One region of the Clostridium gasigenes genome, then DNA from elsewhere that is predicted to be linked to it. Evidence: riboswitches for the same ligand, from Rfam matches in the RefSeq annotation. Region 1 holds a riboswitch; each other region holds the start of a gene.
The links. Region 1 has a riboswitch for cobalamin ahead of J1C67_RS01820 (CGGC domain-containing protein). Riboswitches for the same ligand answer to the same signal wherever they lie in the genome.
Positions count from the first base shown of each region.

Region 2: another riboswitch for cobalamin. It lies ahead of J1C67_RS15585 (ABC transporter substrate-binding protein); the one in region 1 lies ahead of J1C67_RS01820 (CGGC domain-containing protein).
Region 3: another riboswitch for cobalamin. It lies ahead of cobT (nicotinate-nucleotide--dimethylbenzimidazole phosphoribosyltransferase); the one in region 1 lies ahead of J1C67_RS01820 (CGGC domain-containing protein).

Region 1 covers NZ_CP071376.1:364,546-373,091, reverse strand. The annotation lists gene J1C67_RS01840 (GNAT family N-acetyltransferase) at 1-476, shown strand, start outside; gene J1C67_RS01835 (PAS domain-containing sensor histidine kinase) at 831-2,573, shown strand; gene J1C67_RS01830 (hypothetical protein) at 2,588-2,755, shown strand; gene J1C67_RS01825 (MATE family efflux transporter) at 2,850-4,226, shown strand; cobalamin riboswitch at 4,281-4,467, shown strand; gene J1C67_RS01820 (CGGC domain-containing protein) at 4,588-4,908, shown strand; gene J1C67_RS01815 (ABC transporter substrate-binding protein) at 4,967-5,980, shown strand; gene J1C67_RS01810 (FecCD family ABC transporter permease) at 5,983-7,071, shown strand; gene J1C67_RS01805 (ABC transporter ATP-binding protein) at 7,071-7,847, shown strand; gene J1C67_RS01800 (hypothetical protein) at 8,111-8,257, shown strand; gene J1C67_RS01795 (spore coat associated protein CotJA) at 8,401-8,546, shown strand, end outside.
Region 2 covers NZ_CP071376.1:3,320,319-3,328,864, reverse strand. The annotation lists gene J1C67_RS15600 (histidine phosphatase family protein) at 1-220, shown strand, start outside; gene cbiB (adenosylcobinamide-phosphate synthase CbiB) at 246-1,181, shown strand; gene cobD (threonine-phosphate decarboxylase CobD) at 1,214-2,290, shown strand; cobalamin riboswitch at 2,369-2,540, shown strand; gene J1C67_RS15585 (ABC transporter substrate-binding protein) at 2,768-3,697, shown strand; gene J1C67_RS15580 (FecCD family ABC transporter permease) at 3,666-4,709, shown strand; gene J1C67_RS15575 (ABC transporter ATP-binding protein) at 4,721-5,479, shown strand; gene J1C67_RS15570 (Dph6-related ATP pyrophosphatase) at 5,550-6,218, shown strand; gene J1C67_RS15565 (cobyric acid synthase) at 6,208-7,698, shown strand; gene J1C67_RS15560 (Na/Pi cotransporter family protein) at 7,904-8,546, shown strand, end outside.
Region 3 covers NZ_CP071376.1:3,329,666-3,338,211, reverse strand. The annotation lists gene J1C67_RS15650 (J domain-containing protein) at 1-154, opposite strand, end outside; gene J1C67_RS15645 (GerMN domain-containing protein) at 348-980, opposite strand; gene J1C67_RS15640 (methionyl aminopeptidase) at 1,234-2,103, shown strand; gene J1C67_RS15635 (helicase-related protein) at 2,338-4,095, shown strand; gene J1C67_RS15630 (choline/ethanolamine kinase family protein) at 4,180-5,022, opposite strand; cobalamin riboswitch at 5,075-5,250, shown strand; gene cobT (nicotinate-nucleotide--dimethylbenzimidazole phosphoribosyltransferase) at 5,522-6,625, shown strand; gene J1C67_RS15620 (cob(I)yrinic acid a,c-diamide adenosyltransferase) at 6,666-7,196, shown strand; gene J1C67_RS15615 (bifunctional adenosylcobinamide kinase/adenosylcobinamide-phosphate guanylyltransferase) at 7,193-7,759, shown strand; gene J1C67_RS15610 (adenosylcobinamide-GDP ribazoletransferase) at 7,769-8,524, shown strand; gene J1C67_RS15605 (bifunctional adenosylcobinamide kinase/adenosylcobinamide-phosphate guanylyltransferase) at 8,538-8,546, shown strand, end outside.

The sequences.
Region 1 (8,546 bases):
ATTTATTAAAGTATTATTCTAATAAAAATGTATATCGTTATCTTGATTGGAATGGACCAGAAACATTGGAAAGATGTACTGAAGTCTTAAAAATATGGAATCAAGGATATATTGATGGGTGGATTATTAGATTTGCAATAGCTGATAAAGTAAGTGATAAAATTATAGGTACAATATTCTTAAATGGATTTGAAGGCAAAAGAGCTGAGATTGGATATGAATTATCAGAAAATTATTGGCGTAATGGAATTATGTCAGAAGCAATAAATCAAGTGTTATCATTAGGGTTTAAAAAGCTAGGATTAGTTAGAATACAAGCATTTGTTTGTGAGGAAAATATTGCTTCAAAAAATATATTAGAAAAATTCAACTTTAAAGAAGAAGGATATCTAAGAAACTTCGAATGTCATAATGTTACAGGGGAATGCAAGGACATGTATGTATATGCTTTATTAAATACAGAGTTTGAAAATTAGGGCATAGTAAAATAAATTCAATAAGATGGAGTTTTAAAATTTCCAGGTACAAGTAGTGTTAAAAATGAGTGATGAAACTGTAATAGAGCTAAGGCTTTAGTGCAGTTTTTTACTTTATACGGTATTGTAGATTTTCAAACTGTGGATAACTTTTGCTTAAATACATATTTTGAGAATGTGGTTTGAAAAATAGATTACTAAACTATAAATAACTTGGTATAATTAGGGGTATGAATAAATAAATGATAAAATAGCAACAAAAACTGTTCTAGTTTTTGTAAGGGGATAGGTACTTACAGATATTGGAATGCTATAAGGAAGGGAGCAGTTTATATGTTTTGCAGTGAGATAGAAATGAAAGCATTATTAGATAGTTTGCCTGTACCTATTATTACTTTTGATAATAATATTGAAATAATAACAGTAAACTCAGATGCAATGAATATGTTTGAAAATAGTTTAAGTATAAACTCTAAGGATATCAAAAGTAATATAGGAGAATGGATTGGGACGGATTTGGTTAACTTTAAAAATGATAATACTAAAGAGATTTTATGTTTAGAAAAAGAGTTTAAAACAAACATTCATGTGTTACATTTCAGGATTAAACTTAGAAAGATAGTTGAAGAGAATTTTCAAGTGAAAAAAATCATTGTTGTTTTAAATGATGTAACTAATGAAAAGATAACTGAGATAAAACTTAAAGAAAGTAAAGAGAAGTTGAATTTTATTATTGAAAATATGCCAATTATGATGGATGCTATTGATGAAAAGGATAATATAATAGTATGGAACAAAGAATGTGAAATAGTTACAGGTTATTCTAAGGAAGAAATCAAAAACAATCATGAAATATGGAAAACTGTATATCCGGATGAAGCTTACAAAGAAAAAATATTAAAGCAAATAAGAGAGTTAGATTGTAACTTTAAAGATTTAGAATATGACATGGTATGTAAAGATGGAAGTGTAAAAACCATATCATGGTTTAATATTTCTAAAGAATTTCCTATTCCTAAATGGAATTCTTGGGCATTTGGCATTGATGTAACTGGTAGAAAGAGTACCGAAGAAAAGTTGAGAAGAAAAACTAAAGAACTTGAAAAGATATTTGAAGTATTGCCTGACCTTTACTTCCGTATAAATTCACAGGGAATCATATTAGATTGCAAATCAGGAATACATTCTGATTTTGATATAGTTCCTAATGAATATAAGGGAGAGCTTTTTAATGATATAGTTCCTAGGGATACAAAAATGTTTTTTAATAAGGCTATACATAAAGTTTTAACAACAAATAATTTAGTTGAAGAGGAGTTTTGTACCAATGATAATGAGCAACTAAAATATTTTGAAGGTAGATTGGTACCGTTAACAAAAAATGAATTAATAATAATAGTTAGGGATATTTCGAAAAGGAAGTTAACCGAAGAGGCTAAAAAAAAGGCTGAAGAAAATATAAAAACATTAAATGAAGCGATGGAATATGAAAAACTTAGAACAGAATTTTTTGCGAATATATCCCATGAATTCAGAACTCCATTAAACGTAATACTAGGGGCTATACAGCTAATGGACATATATGTAGGAAATATATCGGATTCTAAAATCTATGAAAAGATTATAAATTTAAAGAAAATTATGAAGCAAAATTGCTATAGATTAATAAGATTAGTTAATAATTTAATTGATATCACGAGGATAGATGCAGGTTTTTTAGACCTAAATCTTAAAAACTATGATATTGTAAAAATAGTAGAAGATATAACAATGTCAGTTTCAGAATTTGCAAGACTTAAGTATTTAGACCTTGAATTTTACTCCAATACTAATAAAAAAATAATTTCATGTGATCCAGATAAAATTGAACGAATAATATTAAATCTGTTATCAAATTCAATAAAGTTTACAAAGCAGCAGGGAAAAATATCTGTAAATGTAACATCTGAAGAGGATTCAATAATGATTTCTGTAAAGGATTCAGGAGTTGGAATCAAAAAAGAAAATTTAGATAGTATATTTGAAAGATTTATACAGGTAAATAAATCTTTAACTAGAGAAAACGAAGGTAGTGGAATAGAGGATTATCACTTGTAAAATTATTAGTTGAAATGCATGATGGAAGTATATCAGTTAATAGCGAGTATGGAAAGGGAAGTGAGTTTATTATAAAGCTTCCTGTAAAGCTAGTAGAAGATAGCAATGAGAATTTATTTAAAAATATTGAAATAGATAAGGTTGAGAAGGTATCTATAGAGTTTTCGGATATATATTTTTAGAGAATAATAATTGAATAAAGTAAATGATAAAATAACAGTAAAAGAGATATAGTGGCGTAATGTTATAAAAAAAACTGTAGATGAGGTGAAAATAATGATGAAAATAACAAAAGACAGGAAGTTTTATAAATTACTTTTAAGTATTTCATTACCAATAGCGATACAAAATATTATTACATTTGCTGTTAGTATGATTGATACTATTATGGTTGGATCATTAGGCGAGGTTCAACTATCAGCAGTTGCAATTGCAAATAATCTGTTTTTTATACTTATGATATTAATGTTTGGACTAGCTGGTGGATCAAACATTATGATTTCACAGTACTTTGGGAAAGGTGACAAAAAATCTATTCATAAAATATTATCAATAATGTATAGAGTATGTATTGGAATAACTCTTATATTTATTGGAATAGGAGTATTTATTCCAAAACAATTTATGAGTATATTTACAGCAGATTCAGCGGTGATTGAAGCTGGGGCAAGCTATTTAAAAATTATTTGCATAGGATATCTGTTCTATGCAGTAACAAATTGTACAATTATGATTCTTCGTTCTGTTAAAACTGTAAGAATATCAATAGTAGTATATAGTATTTCATTAATAGTTAATGCTTTCCTTAATTGGGTACTTATTTTTGGTAACTTGGGTGCTCCAAAACTTGGCATTAAGGGAGCTGCAATAGCAACGGTAATTGCAAGAATTATTGAATTTGCAATAGTATTAATATTCATTGCTTTTTATGAAGAGAAAATAAGGCTTAAAATAAAATACTTATTGAAAATTGATAAGTTAATGCTAAAAGATTTTATTAAGATTTGTACTCCTGTACTATTTAATGAGTTACTTTGGTCAACAGGAGCATCTATGATTTCTATTATAGTAGGGAGGCTGGGTACAGATATAGTAGCAGCAAATAGTATAAATACCGTGGCTCATCAATTTGTAACTGTATTTATATTTGGATTATCTAATGCAGCAGCAGTTATAGTAGGAAATACAATTGGGGAAGGGAAGAAAGAGGCGGCGGTAGAATATGCCTTTACTATTGGATTTTTTAGTATTGCTATGGGAATGATAGCAGGAATAATTATATATCTTATAAGACCGGTAGTTGTTGATTTATATAATGTAACAGACGCTACTAAAATGATAGCCATGGAGATAATGAAAGTAACATCTATAATAGTTGTTTTTCAATCACTTGGGGTTAATATGATGATGGGAGTTCTTAGGGGTGGTGGAGACGCTAAGTTTGTTCTTGTTAATGACATTATATTTATGTGGTTAGTTGCAATTCCAGGAGGATTCTTAGCTGCATTCGTATTTAAATTACCAATAGTTATAGTTTTCTTTATTATTAAGTCAGATGAAGTATTGAAATCTATAGTAAGTATATTTAGGGTTACTAGTGGAAAATGGGTTAAAGATGTAACCAGAGATTTTGAGGAAATTGAAGCAATATAGAACTAAAATTTATTTGATTAATGTAATTGTAATATGATAAAATAAAATTGTAAAATTGAATATACAAAAATAGGTTTAACAGGTATTTAATATCTGTTAATTAAAAGGGAAGTGGGTTTTAATCCCACGCGGTCCCGCCGCTGTAATAGAGGAGCTCTTGCAATATGTCACTGGGAAACTGGGAAGACTGCAGGAGTGTTGATACTTAAGCCAGAAGACCTGCCTATTTTAATGTGATGACAACTCTACGAGTGATAGGGGGGGAAACGTTTGAAAAATATTTTTTTCAATTGATAGCCTTTTAACTGTTGTTAAAAGGTTATCATTTTTTTTGGAATAATTTATTTTATAGGAGGTAAAAATGAAGATAGCTATCGGAGTATGTGAAAAAATAAATGGAATATGTACAACCATGGGATGCTTTAAAGCTTTAAATAACAGAGAGAAAAACTTTAGTATATATAAAAACGAAAATTTAGAACTTATGTCATTTTTCACATGTGATTCATGTTCAAGTAATTCTGATGAAAACTTGATAAATATTGCTAGAAAATTAGAACAAGCAGGGGTTCAAAAGCTTCACCTTGGTGTTTGTATTGTTAAGTGTCAAATTCAAAGAACAGAAGAAATAAAAGAGATATTTAAAAGATATAATATAGAAGTGGTAGAAGGTACTCATTAAAAATATTAAGAAGTATTGATTGGGTATACAAGGGATAAATAAAGGAGAGAAACTTAAAATGAAAAAGATAATAAGTATGATTTTAATAGGGTTAATGGCATTTGGAATAACCGGATGTGGGAATCAAGATGAGACAACAGCACCTAAAGCAGAAACTAAAGTAGAAAATAGTAATGAACAGTCAGCACATTATCCTGTTACAATCACAACATATGATTATGCTAAAAATCCTGTCAAAGTTACTTTTGAAAAATCACCAGAAAAAGTTATTGCAGTATATCAAAATTCAATAGAAACATTATTAGCATTAGGATTACAGGATAAAATAATTGGAGTGTCTGGATTGGATCATGATGTTAAAGATGAATATAAAAGTGAATTTAGTAAGTTAAAACATTATGAAAAAACACCTACAAAAGAAGAGGTTATTGGATTAGAACCTGATTTTATATTAGGTTGGTATTCTCTATTCGCTGAAAAAAAACTTGGAGATGTAGATTTTTGGCATGAAAGAGGTATAAATACATATATGGCACAAAACAGCGGTGTTATTAAACCAGATAGTCTGCAAAATGAATATGATGATATTTTAAACATAGGTAAAATTTTCAATGTAGAAAATAAAGCTAATGATATTGTTAATAACATGAAAAAAGAAATTGAAAAAGTAAAGGATTTGGTTAAGGAAAAAGAGGCTGTTAAAACAGTTATTTTGGAAGTAGAAAAAGACGGTGTCTATAGAATTTATGGAGAAGATAGTATTGGTGGTGATATTGCAAAGGGGGTTGGAGCAAATTTAGTAGCAAAATCTAGTGGGAAAATGGGGAATGAAGATTTGATAAAGATTAATCCAGATGTGATTTTTACTGTTTACTATGGTAAGGAAATTGATAAAGAATCTGCATTAAGAAGTATTATGACTAATGAAGGTCTTTCAAGTATTTCAGCAATAAAGTCAGAACGTGTTCACCCTATAATGCTCAGTGAAGTTTATGCTAGTGGTATTAGAACTTTAGACGGTATAAAGACAATTTCAAAGGGGTTATATCCTGAATTATATGAGGATAAATAAAAATGAAAAGAATTTATAAAAATAACACACAAAAATCTTTGATAAATGGAACGCCTACTTATATAGGTGTTTCCATTATACTTGTATTTTTTTTGATTTTTTCTATTTTAATAACAGTAACTATGGGCTCAGTTGAGATTTCTATAAAAGATGTATATGAAATTATAATGTACAAACTATTTAGTATTGGTGATGCAAAATTTTTATCAAGTGGGCCTGTCCATGATATTGTTTGGTTTATAAGGCTCCCAAGAATTATGTTGGCAGTTGCTGTAGGTATAGGCCTTTCCGTATCAGGGGTCATAATGCAAGCGATTGTGCAAAACCCCCTAGCAGATCCATATATATTAGGTGTTTCTTCAGGGGCATCTCTTGGGGCTACATTAGCAATTTTGCTTGGTGTTGGGGTCTTTTTTGGTAGTAATTATGTAGGAATATGCGCTTTCATTGGAGCATTTGCAATATCAATACTTGTATTAACCCTTGCAAATGTAAATGGAAGAGCTAATTCAACAAAGCTTTTGCTAGCAGGTATGGCGTTAAGTACTGTATGCTCAGCATTTTCAAGCTTTATTGTATACTTTGCTAATAATAGAGATGGCATGCAGAGTATAGCATATTGGCTAATGGGAAGCCTTGCAGGTGCAAAATGGCAAAATATAAGAATAATTCTTCCTGTTGTAATAATATCTACATTGTTTTTTATAACGCAATATAGAACGCTTAATTTAATGCTGCTTGGTGATGAAGTTTCTATAACTTTAGGTACAGATTTGCACAAGTATAGACAATTTTATCTTATAATTACATCTGTTGTAATTGGATTCATAGTATATGCATCTGGTATGATTGGGTTTGTGGGGCTCATTATTCCTCATCTTGTAAGAATGATATTTGGAACAGATCATAAAAGAATTATTCTATTATCAGCATTAGTAGGAGCTATATTTTTGGTTTGGGCAGATGTTTTATCAAGGATTATAATACAAGGAAGTGAACTTCCAATAGGAATATTAATTTCTATGATAGGTGCACCAAGTTTTATATATCTTATGGTAAGTAAATCATATGGATTTGGAGGTAATGATTGATGGAGGTAAAGACTTTAGATATAGAAGCTTATTTAGGTGGGAGTCATATATTGAAAGGCTTAAGTATTCATGCAAAGAAAAAAGAATTTGTAGGTATTATAGGGCCTAATGGTAGTGGCAAAAGTACATTTTTAAAATGTATATACAGAACTCTGCAGCCGTCTACAGGAGCTATATTGTTAGATGATAAAAATAGCAAGGATTTTTCTATGAAAGAAAGTGCAAGAAAAATGGCTGTGGTATCTCAACATAATAATTATAATTTTGATTTTACTGTTTCAGATATAGTTCTAATGGGACGGTCACCACATAAAAAATTTATAGAAAAAGATAATGTTTACGATTATAGAATCATGGAAGAGTCTTTAAAAAAAGTAGGTATGATAGATTATGCTAAACGAAACTTTTCAAGTTTATCAGGGGGAGAAAAGCAAAGAATAATTCTTGCAAGGGCATTAGCACAAAAAACAGAGTGTCTTATTCTAGATGAACCTACAAATCATCTAGATATAAAGTATCAGCTTCAGTTTATGGATACTGTAAAAGAACTTGGGGTTACAGTTATAGCCGCTATTCACGATTTAAATATTGTTGCTTTATATTGTGATAAGGTTTATGCCCTAAAAGCAGGTGGAATTATTAAGGTTGGAACACCAAAGGAAGTCTTAACCACAGAATTAATAAAGTCTTTGTATGAGGTTGATGCTAAAATTATAGATGATGAAGAAACAGGGCTTATAAATATTATTTATAAGCCCTACTATAAAAAAATATGAGAGTTAATTTTAATTATGAAACTACAATAAAGTTAAAACTTTATTGTAGTTTTTTATTGGAGATTAAGTTATATATTCTAAGTTTATTAATTGAATAAATGTATACTACTTTCTTGGATTGATATATTTTGAGTAAGATAAAAATATTTAATAGAATATATACAAAAGTTTAGGAAAAAATAATCAAGAGATTAGATATATAATATTTAATACGATAGAGATTTAAATTTATTCAAAATAAAAATTTAGGGAGTGACTATATTATGAGCAATAAATTAACTGTAACTAAAAAGCAAATGGCTTCATTAGGATTAAAAAAAAGTGAACAAAATGGTTATGAATATATTAATGAACAAGATGAAAGTAAGTATGAATATAAGCCAGTTAGGAATAAAAAAACGAAGGCTTAATTTAAACTTATTATAAAATCATATTAAAGTTAACGGCAAAATAGATATATATATAAGTTAAGTAACAACTTTTTGGAACTTTTTGTATAAATTGAATATTATATAATATAATTAATATTTTAAGGAGAGTTAAATTGAAACAGATGAGAAACAAAGAAAATAAATCACAATGTTCTCAAAATAGCAGTTGTATACCTCAAGAAACTGAAATAAAAAATGTCAGGTTAGCAGCTGCTTATGTTCCATTCCAAATCTTATGCGATCTGTTCACACCTCTACAAGCGTTAAA
Region 2 (8,546 bases), 1.2 Mb from region 1:
CTTTAAGAACTTTCTAAATCAATGTAGTCTAGAAAATTATAAATCAGTATTACTAGTTTCTCATGGTGGAACAATAGGCACTATATTAGAACTATTTTATAGTAATGAGAAAAGTTTCTATGAGTGGCAGCCAGAATGTGGCTTAGGATATAAGCTAACGGTTTTATGGGATAAGAAAGTTGATACCGTTAAAATAGAAAGTAATATCCAGTTAAAATAATAAAAAAGAAATATAGGGTGGAATAATGATAGAAATAACAATAGGTTTTATATTAGATTTTATAATTGGAGATCCACAAAATCCTTATCATCCAGTAAGGATCATAGGAACATTGTGCAAGTGGTTAGAAAAGATATTTAGAGCAGTATTTAAAAACTCACTTAAACTAGCAGGGGGATTTACTTGGATAATTGCAGTAATAGTAGTTTATGCCGTAAATTTATTAGTTATAAAACTAGCCTTTTCATTTAATAATATAATTGGAATAGCGCTAAGTGGAATTATAATATATTTTTGTATTTCAACAAAAGCATTAAAAATAGAAGGATTAAAGGTTGTTAGCTATATAGTTAAAGATGATATAGGATCTGCAAGAACTCAATTATCTTATATAGTAGGGAGAGATACAAAATCATTAGATAAAAAATCAATAATAAGAGCAGTTATAGAAACAGTAGCCGAGAATATGTCTGATGGTATAATTGCACCATTATTTTATCTAGGGATTGGTGGTGCTCCACTTGCCATGGCATATAAAGCAGTAAATACAATGGATTCAATGTTTGGATATAAAAATGAAAAGTATAAAGATTTTGGATACTTTCCGGCAAAATTAGATGACTTATTTAATTATATCCCAGCTAGATTAACAGGAATTTTTACAATAATAGTAGCATTTATATTAAAAATGAATTGGAGAAATAGTTATAAAATTTACAATAGAGATAAAAACAATCATAGCAGTCCAAATAGCGCTCATCCAGAGGCCGCAGTAGCTGGAGCTTTAGGAATTAAGCTAGGCGGATCAAATTATTATTTCGGTAAAATAGTTGAAAAGCCAACTATAGGTGATGATTTAGACGAAATAAAAATAGATCATTTATATAAGACTAATAAAATACTTTATGGAGTTGCTATTTTTGGATACATATTAGCAATAGGTTTAAATTTAATTATATAAAAAAGTTTGCAAAGGTTTTGAGGTGAGATTATATGAGTAAAATAGTTCATGGTGGGAATGTAGAAGAAATATCAAGAAAATACAAAATAAATTCTGAAGAAATAGTTGATTTTTCTGCTAATATTAATCCCAGTGGATTAAATAAAAATGTTAAAAATGCCATGATTAATGCTTTAGATAAAATCGAAAAATATCCAGACATATCTTATTTTAATTTGAAAAAATCTATAAGCGACTATGAAAATATAGATATAAAGAACTTAGTACTTGGAAATGGAGCAGCAGAGGTGATTTTCAATATAATTAGGGGGTTAAAACCTAAAAAAGTATTGCTTCCAGCACCAACCTTTTCAGAATATGAAGAAGCTGTGTTAAGTATAGACGGAAGTATAGAGTATTATCATTTGAAGGAAGAAGATAATTTTAAATTAAATAATGAATTAATAAACTCTTTAAATGAAAGCATAGATATGATATTTATATGTAATCCAAATAATCCAACAGGGGTTTTAACTAAAAATACTTTTATTGAGAAATTAGCAAAGAAGGGACTAGAAACAAAAACAACTATAGTTATAGATGAATCTTTTTTAGATTTTTTAAACTCAGAAGAAGAGTATACATCTAAAGATTTATTGCAAAAATATGGAAATATTATAATTATAAAATCATTAACTAAATTTTTTGCAATGCCAGGAATAAGAATTGGTTATGGAATTTCTAAAAATGAAGAGTTTATTACTCTAATAAAGAAAGTTACAGTTCCTTGGACTGTAAATGTAGTTGCATCCGAAGGTACTATACAAGCTCTTAAAGAAGAAGATTATATAAGACACAGTATTGAGTACGTAGAAAAGGAAAAAAACTATTTATATAATAATTTAAAACAAATAAAAAACATTAAAGTGTTTAAACCATCAGTTAATTTTATTATGTTTAAAATTTTAAATAACTTAGATTTAAAGGAAGAGATGATAAAACACAGTATACTAATTAGAAGTTGTAGTAATTATGAAGGTTTGAATAGTAGTTTTTATAGAATAGCAGTAAGAACTAGAGAGGAAAACGAAAAAATTATTACTGCATTAAATTATAGTTTAGTAATATAAATTTAGAATTCTAAAAACTAGTTATGATACTAAAGTTTAATTGACATATAATAAACTTTAGTAATATAATCAATAAGAAAAATAAATCACAAAAAGGCGTTAGCTGACTTAATAGGGAATCAGGTCTAAATCCTGAGCTACCCCAGTAACCGTATTATGGACGAAATCTTAAAAGCCACTGCAAAATGCGGGAAGGTAAGAGAGTAGGATGAAGTAGAGCCGGGATACCTACCTTTTGTGCGACAATATCATTTTCTGTGGGTGAAATGATAGGATATAAGTTGTAATTTTTATTCTTAATTATTATTTAATAATAATTTTATGAAATTAAGCAATTATGTATTTTAGGCATACCCCTTAAAGGGGTATGCCTTTCTTTTAATATTTTATATGTAAAGGTTATTAAAAATAAATAACATAACTTAATATAATAAAGTTAAGAGAGCCCTAGATATATAGATTAAGGAGGAATAATTAATGAAAAAGAAAGGTAAAATTTTATCACTAGTATTTGCAATGACTTTTACAACAATGTTATTTGCAGGTTGCACAGAGAAGATAATAACAAGGACAGATAGAGAGGGAACAGAGTTTACTGCACCTAAAGAGGTTAAAACTATAATATCAACAGCACCATCAAATACCGAGGTGTTAGTAGCACTTGGACTAGCAGATAAGTTAGTTGCAATTGATAAATATTCAGCAGATGTTGAAGGTGTTAATACAGATTTACCTCAAATTGAGTTTAGAAATCCAGATGCAGAAACATTAATATCTTTAGATCCTAATATTATAATAGCTTCAGGACACAACAAAGTTGGAGATAATGATCCATTTAAATTAATAAAAGAAGCTGGGATTCCAGTAGCATACATTCCAAGTAGCTACAGCATAGATGGAATATATGAAGATATAGAATTTATGGCAAGTATTACTGGAACAGAAAAAAAAGGAAAAGAAATAATTGAAGACATGAAAAAAGAAGTCGCTGAAATAAAGGCAATTGGAGATAAAATTACAGATAAGAAAAAGGTTTATTTTGAAATAGGAGCTGGTTCAAAATTAAGTAGTTTTGGTAGCGAAACTTTCTTAAATGAAATGATAGAAATAATTGGAGCGGAAAATATATTTAAAAATGAAAAATCTTGGATTTCTCCAAGCGCTGAATCAATAATAGATGCAAATCCGGATGTTATATTAGTAAATACACCTGGAAAAAATACAGCAGGAAAAACAGCTGTTGAAGATGTGAGTAGCCGTGATGGATGGAATAGTATAAATGCAATAAAAGAAGATAAAATATTTACTCTTGATAAAAATTCTTCATCAAGATCATCACAAAATATAATTAAAGCATTAAAGGAAATGGCTAGATATGTTTATCCAGAAGTATATGGAAACAAATAAAAATAAAAGGTTAATGATATTATCCATTCCTTTAGTATTTTTAATAATATGTATTGGAACTTCATTTGGGAGTTCCGATATTAGCATATTGGATAGTATTTCAGTAATAGGACATAAAATACTGGGAATTACATTAAGATCTGAAATAGATAGTAAAGATGTAGCTATTATATGGAACTTACGACTTCCAAGGGTTCTTTTAGCGTTTATAGTAGGTGGAGCCTTATCCGCTAGTGGAGCGGTTGTTCAATCGGTATTAAAAAATCCATTAGCATCACCATATACATTAGGTATATCATCTGGTGCTTCACTTGGTGTTGGTATTGTAATAGTCACAGGAATTTCAATTCCATTGCTTGGAAATTTAACGTTGCCACTTATAGGATTTATATGTAGTTTATTAACAGTTATATTAATATTAAAATTTGCTTCAAAGGTAGATAAAAGTCTTTCTAACAATACAATAATATTAGCAGGTCTTGTATTTTCATTGTTCTTTAATGCAATACTTACAACTATTACAGCATTATTTACAGATAAAATTGAAAGTATTACTATGTGGCAAATGGGTTCATTTTCAATGAGAGGATGGTCATATTTAAAAGCAGGACTTCCATTTTTTATTGTAGGAGTAGTTGGGGTTATGATATATTCTAAAGAAATGGATGTATTAACATTTGGAGAAGAAGCAGCAAAATCAATAGGAGTGGATACAAAAAAAGTAAAAAAACGACTTTTTTTATTTACAGCCATTTTAACAGGAAGTGCTGTAGCGATAAGTGGTACAATTGGATTCATAGATTTAATTGCACCTCATATGGTAAGAAAAATATTTGGATCAAAACACTCATATGTAGTTCCAATGTCTATTGTTTTAGGTGGATCACTAATGGTTATTACAGATTTGGTAGCAAGAACTATTATTATTCCCTCTGAACTGCCCGTAGGCGCAGTAACAGCATTAATAGGTGCTCCATTCTTTGCATATCTTTATTTTAAAAAGTCAAAGTAGGTGATTTTAAATTGTTGGAAGTAAATAATGTAAGTTGTGGATATGATGGATTAAATGTAGTTAAAAATGTAAGCTTTAAAGTAAATAGAGGGGAAAATATTTGTATAGTCGGTCCTAATGGATGCGGTAAAAGTACTCTTTTAAAGTCAATAGCAAATTTAATTAACTATAAAGGAAATATATTGTTAGATTCAAAAGAAATAGGTGGGTTAAATAGAAAAGAGTTAGCTACTAAAATAGCACTTATGACACAATCAAGTCATATTCATTTTCCATATACAGTTTATGAAACAGTAGCTCTTGGAAGATATGCTCATTTAAAGGGAGTGTTTGCAACTCTTTCAGAAAATGATAATAATATTATAGTTAAGTGTATAGAAAATGTTGGTTTATTAGATTTAAAAAACAAATTAATAAATGAATTATCTGGAGGACAGCTTCAGAGAGTATTTTTAGCAAGAGCTTTTGCTCAAGACCCAGAGGTTATTTTACTAGATGAACCAACAAATCATTTAGATTTAAGATGTCAAATAGATATTTTAGAGTATTTAAATAAATGGGCAAAAGAAAATAATAGGATTGTAGTAGCAGTATTACATGATTTAAATCTAGTTCAAAGTTTTGGAGAATCAGTATTAATGTTAAACAATGGTGAAGTAGTTGCAAAAGGAATACCTAAACATGTTTTGGAAGAAGAAAAATTAAAAAAGGTCTATGGTATTAATATTAAAACATTTATGTTAAATGTTTTAAGAAAATGGCAACAATAAAAAATTCTAATTAATTTAATATTCATAAAAATATGAATATAGTATATTGAAATTACGGAGGAGATAGAAAATGAGTAAAAAATTTATAATGTCATATAGTTGTGGTAAAGATAGCACACTTGCATTGAATAGAATGATAGAAAATGGACATACACCAGTAGCGTTATTAATAACGGTAGATAAAAATTTATGTAGATCATGGTTTCATGGAGTACCAGAAAATTTATTGCATAATGTATCCGAATCATTAAATATTCCACTTTTATTAGTGAAATGTGAAGGTGCTGAATATGCAGATGCATTTAAGAATACTTTATTACTAGCGAAAAATGAACTTGGAGTTGAGGCTTGCGTATTTGGGGATATTGATTTAGAAGCTCATAGAACTTGGTGCACAGATAGATGTAATGAAGTTGAAATTGAAGCTATATTCCCACTTTGGAATGAAGATCGCGAAGGGTTAACTCATGAATTTATAGATAGAGGATTTAAAACTGTACTTAAAAATGTAAAATTAGAATTTCTTAAAGAAGAATTTTTAGGAAAAATACTAACTAAGGAAGTAGTTAGTGATATAAAAGCAACTGGGGCAGATCCTTGCGGAGAAAACGGTGAATATCATACATTTGTATATGATGGACCACTATTTAAGTTTCCTATAAAATTTAAAACACAAGGAAATATAACTAATGGAACCCATGGTTTCTTAGATATAGTTGATGAAGACAATGGCAAATAAAATAATGCTGCTTGGAACAGCATCTTCAGTTGGTAAAAGTACAGTAGCTACAGCTTTTTGTAGATATTTTAAAAATAAAGGGTTAAAGGTTGCCCCATTTAAAGCTCTTAATATTTCTTTAAACTCATTTGTTACAATAGATGGTTTAGAAATGGGGAGAGCACAGGTGGTTCAAGCAGAAGCTTGTGAAATAGTTCCAACCGCATTTATGAACCCAATACTTTTAAAACCTAGTGGAAACTTAAAAACACAGGTTATACTTAATGGAAAAGTTCATTGTACTATGGATGCATATAAGTATAAAGAGTTAAATAAAGAATTAAGAATAGTTGCAAAAAATACTTTTTATAATTTAGAAAAAGATTATGAACTGATGGTTTTAGAAGGCTCTGGTAGCTGCGCTGAAATAAACTTGAAAGAAAGTGATATAGCAAATATGTCTATGGCTAAGATTTCAGATTCACCAGTAATTTTAGTAGCAGATATAGATAGAGGAGGCGTATTTGCTTCTGTTGTAGGGACAATAATGCTTTTAGATGAAGAAGAAAAAAATAGAGTTAAAGGTGTTATTATTAATAAGTTTAGAGGGAACATGGAGTACTTTAAACCTGCAATGAAACAATTAGAAGAAATAATTAAGATTCCAGTATTAGGAGCACTGCCCTATGCAGAATTTGATATAGAAGATGAGGATAGTGTTACAGACAGAATAAAAAATAAAGAAGCAAAAGGATTAGATATAGTAGTAATTAAGCTTCCTCATATGTCTAATTTTACAGATTTTAATTCATTAGAAAGATTAGAAGGAGTTCAAGTTAGATATGTTAAAGAGGTAAATGAAATTAAAAAGCCTCATGTTATAATAATTCCTGGAACTAAAAACACAATAGAAGATCTAAAAGCAATTAAATTAAATGGAATATTTGAAAAGATAAATAGTCTTAAAAAAGAAGGGGTATTTATATTTGGAATATGTGGTGGATATCAAATGCTTGGAAAACTTATTGAAGATTTAGATGGTGTAGAGGGTGAAAAAACTAGTGAAGAAGGGTTTGGACTACTAGATATAAAAACTATATTTAATAAGGAAAAATTAACAAGACAGATTAAAGGGGTAGTTACAGTAAATAGTAATATTATTAAAAGCTGTAATGGCATAACTGTTAGTGGTTATGAAATACATAATGGAAAAACAATTAAAAGTAAAGATTCTAAAGTTTTTATAAATGATATAAATGGTGAAGTAGTAGGAGTATGTAGCACAGATGGAAAGATACTTGGAACTTATCTTCATGGGATATTTGATGAGGGTAACTTTGCTAAAGAATTAATTAATAATATAAAAGAATATAATGGTATAAAATTATACAATGAAGAAAATCTAGATTATGAAAAATATAAATTAGAACAATACGATAAGTTAGCAGCATTACTAGAAGAGAATATTGATATGGAAAAAGTAGAAGAAATAATATTTTAAATAAGTAAAGCACTAAAAAAAATGATAGACCAGCAAATTACTCTGTTATTTTTTAAAAAGTGCATAAGTATTGTAATATGTTATATTTTTATACTATTAAATAATAAATTTAACATAGAATTAACCTATTTAGTTGTAGAAAAATGATAAAATAATAAATGATATTATTTTATATTTAAATTACTTAAGATAGGAGAGATTTAAAATGATTAATTTTGAAACTATAATAGGGCTTATAGGGGGACTTGGATTATTCCTATACGGAATGAAACTAATGGGTGATGGATTAGAAAATGCAGCGGGAGATAAACTTAAAGGAATACTTGAAAAATTAACAAGTAATCGATTTATAGGAGTTATTGTTGGAGCGTTAGTTACTTGCGTAATACAAAGTTCATCTGCTACTACAGTTATGGTAGTTAGTTTCGTTAATGCAGGGTTAATGTCATTAATGCAAGCAGCAGGCGTTATTATGGGAGCTAATATTGGGACAACAATTACAGCCCAGATGGTATCATTTAAATTAGATGCAATAGCACCATTAGTAATTGGAGTAGCTGCAGTAGTAGTAGTTACTGCAAAAAAGAAAAAAACAAGAGATATGGCAAATATAGCTTTAGGGTTTGGTATATTATTTATGGGAATGGGGCTAATGTCAAGTTCAATGAAGCCTCTTGCCGACGCACAATGGTTTAAAGACTTTGTATTAGTTGTTGGTGAAAATAGATTTTTAGGCGTATTAGCAGGACTTGCTATGACTGCGGTTGTACAAAGTTCTTCTGCAACAACAGGTATATTAGTAGCTTTAGCAACAACAGGAGCAATTAATATGAATATTGCATTACCAA
Region 3 (8,546 bases), 1.1 Mb from region 1:
CATTCGCATCAGACAATATGTTTTTAGCTAGAGCTTCGTTTGGTGTATCTTGATATTTAGTCAAACTGTATTGAGAAACAATGTTTTTATAAGCTTTTTTTATCTCCTCTTCTGATGAATTTTGGTGTATACCTAAAACTTTATATGGATCCAACTTATATTCACCCCTTTTTTAATTTAATTATTAATATTAAAGTATAGTTTATTCTAATCAAAATTGTTGTTTTTGTGATTAATAAAAGAATAAATATAAAAAATAGGCAGTCAAAATATAGACTGCCTATTTTAAATAAATATATAAATAAGTAAATATTAAAAAACTTATTATTTTTAAAAAATCCTGAAACTTAATCTAATTTAATTACATTCTCTAAAGAAACTTTAAAGCTTTCACCATCATTCATTGATATATGTCCTGAACTATAAGGCTTACCACCTAAAGTAATAATTACATTATCAACCTTAAAATTATAACCAATAGTATTAACAATAGCTTTTAAAGTATTAGATTCAGAACCACTACCTAAGTTCATTTCACTTACGAAGTTATCTTTGAAATCCATAGTAAATATATTATTTTCTTTATCTAACTTAGCAGATGTTACACTGATATTTTTAGCAATAGCAGGGGTAACATCAGGTTTTGTTGGGTTTTTCAATGCATTTACAAGTGCATTAGTTACAGCTTTATCAGTTACTTCAATAGTATCATCATAGTAAATAATATTATCATTTACGACATCATAAAAATAAAGTCGTACAGATTTATTTTCTTTTTTTACTACATCAGTATTGTCAGTATCGGTAGATTGTGTATCTTTAGCCTCCTCAAAGTTAGTTTTAATGTTATCATTTTGTTTAATGTTATCATCTTGAGATAAGTCGGCTTCTGTATTAGGTTTTGAAATCTCCTTATTACAGGAAATAAGCATTAGTGAAAATGTAAGAATAGATAAAATTACTAAAAGTTTTTTCTTCATATATAATCGCTCCTTTGTATAATAAATAAGTGTAAAATAGATTTCTACTAGTATAGTATACCATGATTAGAAAAAAGTTTCAAAAAAATAGTCTTATAATGTAGTAAAAGCGCATAATAGAGGATGATAGCTTTATAAAAATAAAATATGGATTTGAAAAAATAGAGTATAGGTGTATAATACATGTATATAATTACTAAAGCAAAAATAAACTAGTTAATATAAATTTTTGTTTTGAAAAGGAGATTTAAAAATGAATTTAAATAGAAATGATGAATGCTGGTGTGGAAGCAAACAAAAATATAAGAAATGTCATATTGATTTTGATAAAAAGGTAAACTCACTACAAATGAAAGGGTTTATTGTACCCTCAAGAGATATGATTAAGAATAAGGAACAAATTGAAGGGATAAAGGCAAGTGCTAAAATAAATAATTCTGCTTTAGATTTAATTGCTGAGAGAATTAAAATTGGTATGAATACAGAAGAAATAAATAAAATAATACATGATTATACAATTTCTCAAGGGGGGATACCAGCACCTCTTAATTTTTCAGGGTTTCCAAAGAGCGTATGTACATCAATTAACGAAGAAATATGTCATGGAATACCAAGTGAGGATATAATACTAAAAGATGGAGATATAATAAATGTAGATGTATCCACAATATTAAATGGATATTTTTCAGATGCGTCAAGAATGTTTATGATAGGTAACGTAAGCGAAGAAGATAAAAGATTAGTTAATGTAGCAAAAGAGTCTTTAGCAAGAGGCGTAGCTGCTGTAAAGCCTTGGGGATTCATAGGAGACATAGGAGCTGCAATTAAGGAATTAACAGATGAAAATGGTTATTCAGTAGTTAGAGATTTTGGTGGACACGGAATAGGACTAGAGTTTCACGAAGATCCATTTGTAAGTCATATTGGAGAAAAAGGAACTGGTATGATTTTAGTTCCAGGAATGGTATTTACAATAGAGCCAATGATAAATGCAGGAGATTATAATTTATTTGTTGACGAAGAAAATGATTGGACAGCAATTACAGAAGATGGCTCTTATTCAGCACAATGGGAACATACCATTCTTGTAACAGAAAACGGTGTTGAAATAATAGCATATTAATCATAATTTAAAAAAATAACATATATAGATAAGCAGGTAGTTTAGTATAGATATAAATACTAAACTACCTGCTTATGTGTTTTAATGGTTAATTAATATTTTTTGAACTTATAAAAATTGGAACAAATGAGCAAGCTAATGAATAAAAGGATAATAAGAAGTAATATTATATGGTAGAAGATTTGTTTTTTTAGTTTCTTAAGTAAAATACAACTAGGTTTTGGAGGGATAATATTGAAAAAAAATTCTATGCAAAGAGAGTTTAAAAAGTTGAAGGGTCAGATAAATCAAATAGAAGAAATAGTATATAATTCTAAACCAGGAGTATTGCTTGAACATGAAGCGACTATAAGAAAAAAGATAAGAGAGCTTCAAGATATGAGTGGAGAAGGTTTTAAGGAATATAATAATTTATGTGAAAGATATGATGATTTGCTTGAATATGTATCCAAGAAAATTCTAAGTGATTATAATAAGAAAAATGATACAAGTTTTGATTATTATAAGGTTGTCCGGGGACAGGATAATAGTTTAATTAATTCAGGTATAATGACAGTTTTAGTTAAACATCATATACCGGATTTAATATCAAAAGAATTTGAAAAGAATTTCCCATCAAATCCAAAAGATGAGTATAGAGAAGCTAGATTTATAAAAAGAAAATTCTATATTCATTTAGGGGATACAAATACAGGTAAAACCTATAATGCAATCGAGAGATTAAAAAAGGCTAAATGTGGAATATACTTATCCCCACTTAGAATATTAGCTCTTGAAAATTATGAAAGAATGAATAATGAAGGGGTAATATGTGACTTACTAACCGGAGAAGAAGAAATAATAACTATTGGGGCAACGCATACATCTTGTACAGTTGAAAAATTGAATATAAAGAAAAATTATGAAATAGCAGTTATAGATGAAATCCAAATGATTGGAGATTCGCAAAGAGGAGATGCTTGGACAAAAGCACTTCTAGGAATTAGATGTAAAGAAATTCACTTATGTGGAGCTTTAAATGCTAAAGAGGTACTAATAAAAATATTGGAAGATTGCGGTGAAGAATATGAGTTAATAGAATATAAGAGGCAAATTCCTCTTGAAATAGATCATAAAAGTTTTTATTTTAAAGATGCACAGCCTGGAGATGCTATAGTAGTGTTTTCTAAAAAAAGAGTTTTAGAAATTGCAGAAAGTTATTCTAAACAAGGAGTAAAGGCAAGTATTATATATGGAGACTTGCCACCAGAAGTTAGAAGAAAACAATATGAGCAATTTGTAAATAAGGAAACAAATATTTTAATAACAACAGATGCTATTGGAATGGGTGTGAATTTACCAATAAAAAGAATTATATTTTTATCTACTAAGAAATTTGATGGATATGAAATACGTGATTTGACATCACAGGAAGTTAAACAAATAGCAGGCAGAGCAGGAAGAAAAGGAATATATGAAATAGGCTATGTTTTAAGTATAGGAGGAGGAGCAGAGTTTCTACAAGATAAATTAGAGGAAAAAGATAAGCCGGTATATTCGGCGGTAATAGGACCTTCAGAAGCTATATTGAAAATAAAAACTCTCCCACTTAATGAAAAATTAGCTATTTGGAGCACGAGAGAAGAGACGTTAAATTATTATAGAAAAATGGATATAACTGAGTATATTATTGTATTAGACAATATAAAGAGATATAAGTTAAAGGAAGAAATTCAATGGAATTTATTGAAGATTCCATTTGATGTATCAGAAGAGGTTATGCTGAATGCTTTCTTAGACTATGTTGAGGAATTATTCTTAATAAATTCTAAGGAAATCACAAAACCTCAATGTTTCAAAGGTAATTTAGATGACTTAGAGATTTATTATCAAAAAGTAAATTTATATTACTCATTTAGTAAGGTGTTTAACCTACCTTTTGATGCAGAGTGGATTTATAACGAAAGAAGGGAAATAAGTAATAATATAAATGAAATTTTATTGAGAATATAATATTTCACTTATTAAAGGAGGCGTAATAGCCTCCTTTAATAATGAGTTAAATTTTAATATAGCCTTATTTTAAATCTAGAATTTTTATAGATTAGAATATAATTCATCAAAAATAATATTAGAAGCTTTTTCATAATTGTAGTTACTTAATGATTGTGCTGATTTTATTAAACTCCAAAGAGCATTTAGAAGTTTAACAACATAAATATAGCTAATAAGTTTATTATAATCTTTAATGTTAAATCTTCCAGAATAGGCCTTTAATAAATTAACACGTCCATTATAATCTTGTAACCATGCAACAGTTGCTAAATCAAAAAAAACATCGCAAGTAGCTGAGAACTCATAATCTATAATATATAAATTTCTATCATCTATAATTATATTAGAAACATTTAAATCGTTATGACAAAGGCCTACGAATTTATTTATTTCTAGTTCCTTTTCAAGCCGAAATAGTTTTTCTGTTAAAGAATATATATAAGTAGGCAGTGGAAGTTTTAGATTAATACATATTTTTATTCTCGCCCTAATTTCATTAAATGGATTGAAATAAGTTAAAGATGTTGTTAAATGTAATTTTTTTAAGTTGATACATAATTTCCTTAATAAGCGCTCAGAATTAAACTCTATTTCTGTAGGCATTTTTCCATTAATCCATTTATATACCATATTTCCAGTCTCCACATCAAAGTAAATAGGCATATGGCATAAATTTAAATCGCAAGCAGTATGTAAAATAGTTAATTCATTTCTTCTACTAATATTAAATGGAGTTGGATTACATAGACGTATAAAATATAAATTATTATAATAAATTGCTTTGTAATTATTATTACTAAGCCCTCCAATTTGTTCTAGTGAAGATAAAAAATTCATATCCCAATTTAAGGAATACTTTAAAAAATCAATTATTATAGAATTCATAAAATCTCCTTACTTATTGACTTTTGTATTAATTATAAGTATTATAACAAAAAGGTAATAAATATGTAATGGTTGTTTAAATACATTAAAAGGGAAATAGGTTAAAAGCCTATACGGTCCCGCCACCGTGAAAGTTAGTTTTTTCAATTATTTTATTTATAGAAATTAATAAAATAAAAGTCTTAACATAATTTAAGTCGGAATACCTGCCAATACATTAACGCTATTAGGGAGCTTTTAAAATATAGATAGTTCATCAAATGATTGACCTGTTATTTTTTCAGCACCCTCAACTTAACGGTGTATTAAGGGTGTATTGTATTTTAAGTAAGAAAAGTATTCTTATTTATTTTGTTATGCAAGCATCTTATGTTAAGTAAGATGCTTTTTTGACGTTCAAATAGATTTGAAAGAAAATTAAAGTTATGAATATAGATATGCTTAGTAAGGCACTTCAAAAAATAAGTATGTCTGAGATATTTTTATTAGGGGGTATAAGGTGCGATTTGAAAATAAGGATAGTTTAAAAAAATTTATAAATGATATTAAACCTGCAAATAAGAAAGCTTGTAAACTGGCAAAGGAAAGGTTGGATTCGTTGGCAAAACCCCTTGGAAGCCTTGGGAAATTGGAAAAAATATCAATAAAGCTTGCAGGGATTACAGGTAACGTTAAAAATAGTATAAATAAGAAATGTATAATTATAATGTGTTCTGATAATGGTGTTGTAGAGGAGGGGGTAGCCTCGGCACCTCAATATGTAACACTTGCTCAAACTATTAATTTTACAAAAGGATTAACAGGAGTAGCTGTACTTGCTAAAGAAAGTAACTCAGATTTAATAGTAGTTGATATAGGTATTAATAGTGATAAAGAAATACCAAAGGTCTATAATAGAAAAATAAGAAAAGGGACAAGCAATATAGCTAAAGGACCAGCTATGAGTTATGAAGAGTGTGTAAACGCTATAAATATTGGTATTGAAATGGTAGGAAAGGTAAAGGGAAAAAAATATGACATAATAGGTGTAGGAGAGATGGGAATAGGAAATACTACAACAAGTAGTGCTGTACTAATTGCACTTACAAATTGTGTCTTGGAGAAAGCAGTTGGTAAGGGTGGAGGTGTAACAAAAGAAGCCTTTGAGAAAAAAAAGGTAGTAATAAAAACAGCTTTAGAAATAAATAATATAGATATAAAAGACCCAATAGATATTATATCAAAAGTAGGTGGATTCGATATTGCAGCTATGGTAGGAGTGTTTATAGGGGCAGCTTATTATCAAATACCTGTAGTTGTAGATGGTTTTATATCGGCAGTTGCAGCACTAGCAGCAGTTAAGATTAATCCATTAGTAAGAGATTACTTAATAACATCACATTGTTCTAAAGAAATAGGATATAACATTGCGCTCGATGAGTTGAAACTCGATTCTATGGTTAATTTAGACATGAGGCTTGGAGAAGGAAGTGGATGTCCAATAGCTTTTTCTATAGTTCAATATGCTTGTGCAATGATGAATAATATGGCCACTTTTGCAGAAGCTGAAATAGATAATGGCTATTTAGATACAGTAAGAAGTGAAGACGATTATATAGTATAAGTGATCTTCAAAAATAATAAAACAAGAGGAGGCAAAAATTATGGAAATAGGATTAATTCATATATATTGTGGAAATGGAAAAGGAAAAACAACAGCAGCTATGGGACTTGGTATGAGATGTGCAGGAAGAAAAAATAAGGTTCTGTTAACTCAGTTTTTAAAGGATAATAATACTGGAGAGCTTGTTTCAATAGAAAAATTAAATGAATATTTTCATGTAGTAAAAGGTGCTCCAATGAAGGATTGGTTTAATTGTTTAGACAAAGAAGGGCAAGAAGAAGTGATTAAGGAACATAGAGATAGATTTTCATCAATAACTAAGAAAGCTATAGATGAAAATTATGATTTACTTATATTAGATGAAACAATGGCTGCTTTAAACTATGGAGTATTAGAATTAGATACAGTACTAGAATTTTTGAAAAATAAGCCAAAGAATTTAGAAGTTGTTTTAACTGGGAGAAATCCAAATCAAAAGCTAATAGATATAGCTAACTATGTATCAGAAATAAATTCAATCAAACATCCTTTTGAAGAAGGAATTCCTTCAAGAATTGGTATAGAAATGTGATTTGTTTAGTAATTGGTGGAGCTAAAAGCGGTAAATCTATGTATGCTCAGAATCTTTCAAAAGAATTAGAAAATAAAGGCAGCAATTTGTATTATGTGGCAACTATGAGTCCTTATGATGAAGATGATCTAAAAAGAATAGAAAATCATTTAAGAGAAAGAGAAGGATATGGATTTCAAACTATTGAAGTACAAAGAAATATAGATAATATAATTAATAAAATAGAAAAAAATGATACATTATTAATTGATAGCTTAACTTCACTAGTTACAAATGAAATGTTTGTTTTAAATGAGTTTAATGAAAATATACAAAATAATATAATAATGGGTTTAAAAAATATTAGTAAAAATGCTTTAAATCTAGTTATGGTGTCAGATTATATTTCAAGTGACAGTATTACATATGATAGTTATACTGAAAATTTTAGAAAAGAGATAGGACTAGTTAATAGAAACGTAGCAATCTTTTGTGATGTAGTTATTGAATGTGTATTTAATAATATAATTATACATAAAGGAAAAGATATATTAGAGAGTTACAGAATATCTAATGCAAATTGAAAGTTTGAGGTGAGTAAAATAGTAAACGGATTATTAATGGCCATAAGTATGTTTACAATCATTCCATTACCAAAGCATGAATGGAATGATGCCGGAGCTAAACATATATTAAAATTTTATCCGCTAATAGGATTGATAGTAGGCGGATTTTGGTATGGTGTCTGCAAGTTACTAGTAGGTATAGATGCATCAATAATACTTATTTCAGCTCTAACAATGGTAACACCATTTATAATCACTGGAATGTTACATTTAGATGGGTATATGGATGTTTGTGATGCAATGCTATCAAGGCGTGATAAAAAAGAAAAAATAAGAATATTAAAAGACCCAAATACAGGAGCTTTTTCAGTAATAGCTTTAGCAATGTTATTTATAGTTAACTTTGCATCTACATATACAGTTATAGATAATGGATGGAACCTTATAGCATTAGTTTTAATACCCGTTATTTCAAGAAGCTTTATGGGTTTTTTGCTATTAACAAAGGAATCAATGCCAGAAAGCTCTCTTGGTTCATATTTTAAAAAGGGCACAGGGATAATAGATAAAATATTATTACTTATATTTATATTAATACCATCAATAGTATTAATACTTATATTAGGTATTGAAGCCCTAGGAGTGCCTCTAGCAATGATTGGTATTACAATTATATTTGTTAATAATAGTTGTATGGAACTTGGAGGAATGTCTGGGGATATTGCTGGGTTTGGACTTGTTATAGCAGAATCGATTGGTCTTTTAATAGTAGCACTAATGTAGGGGGAAGATTATAGTGATTTTA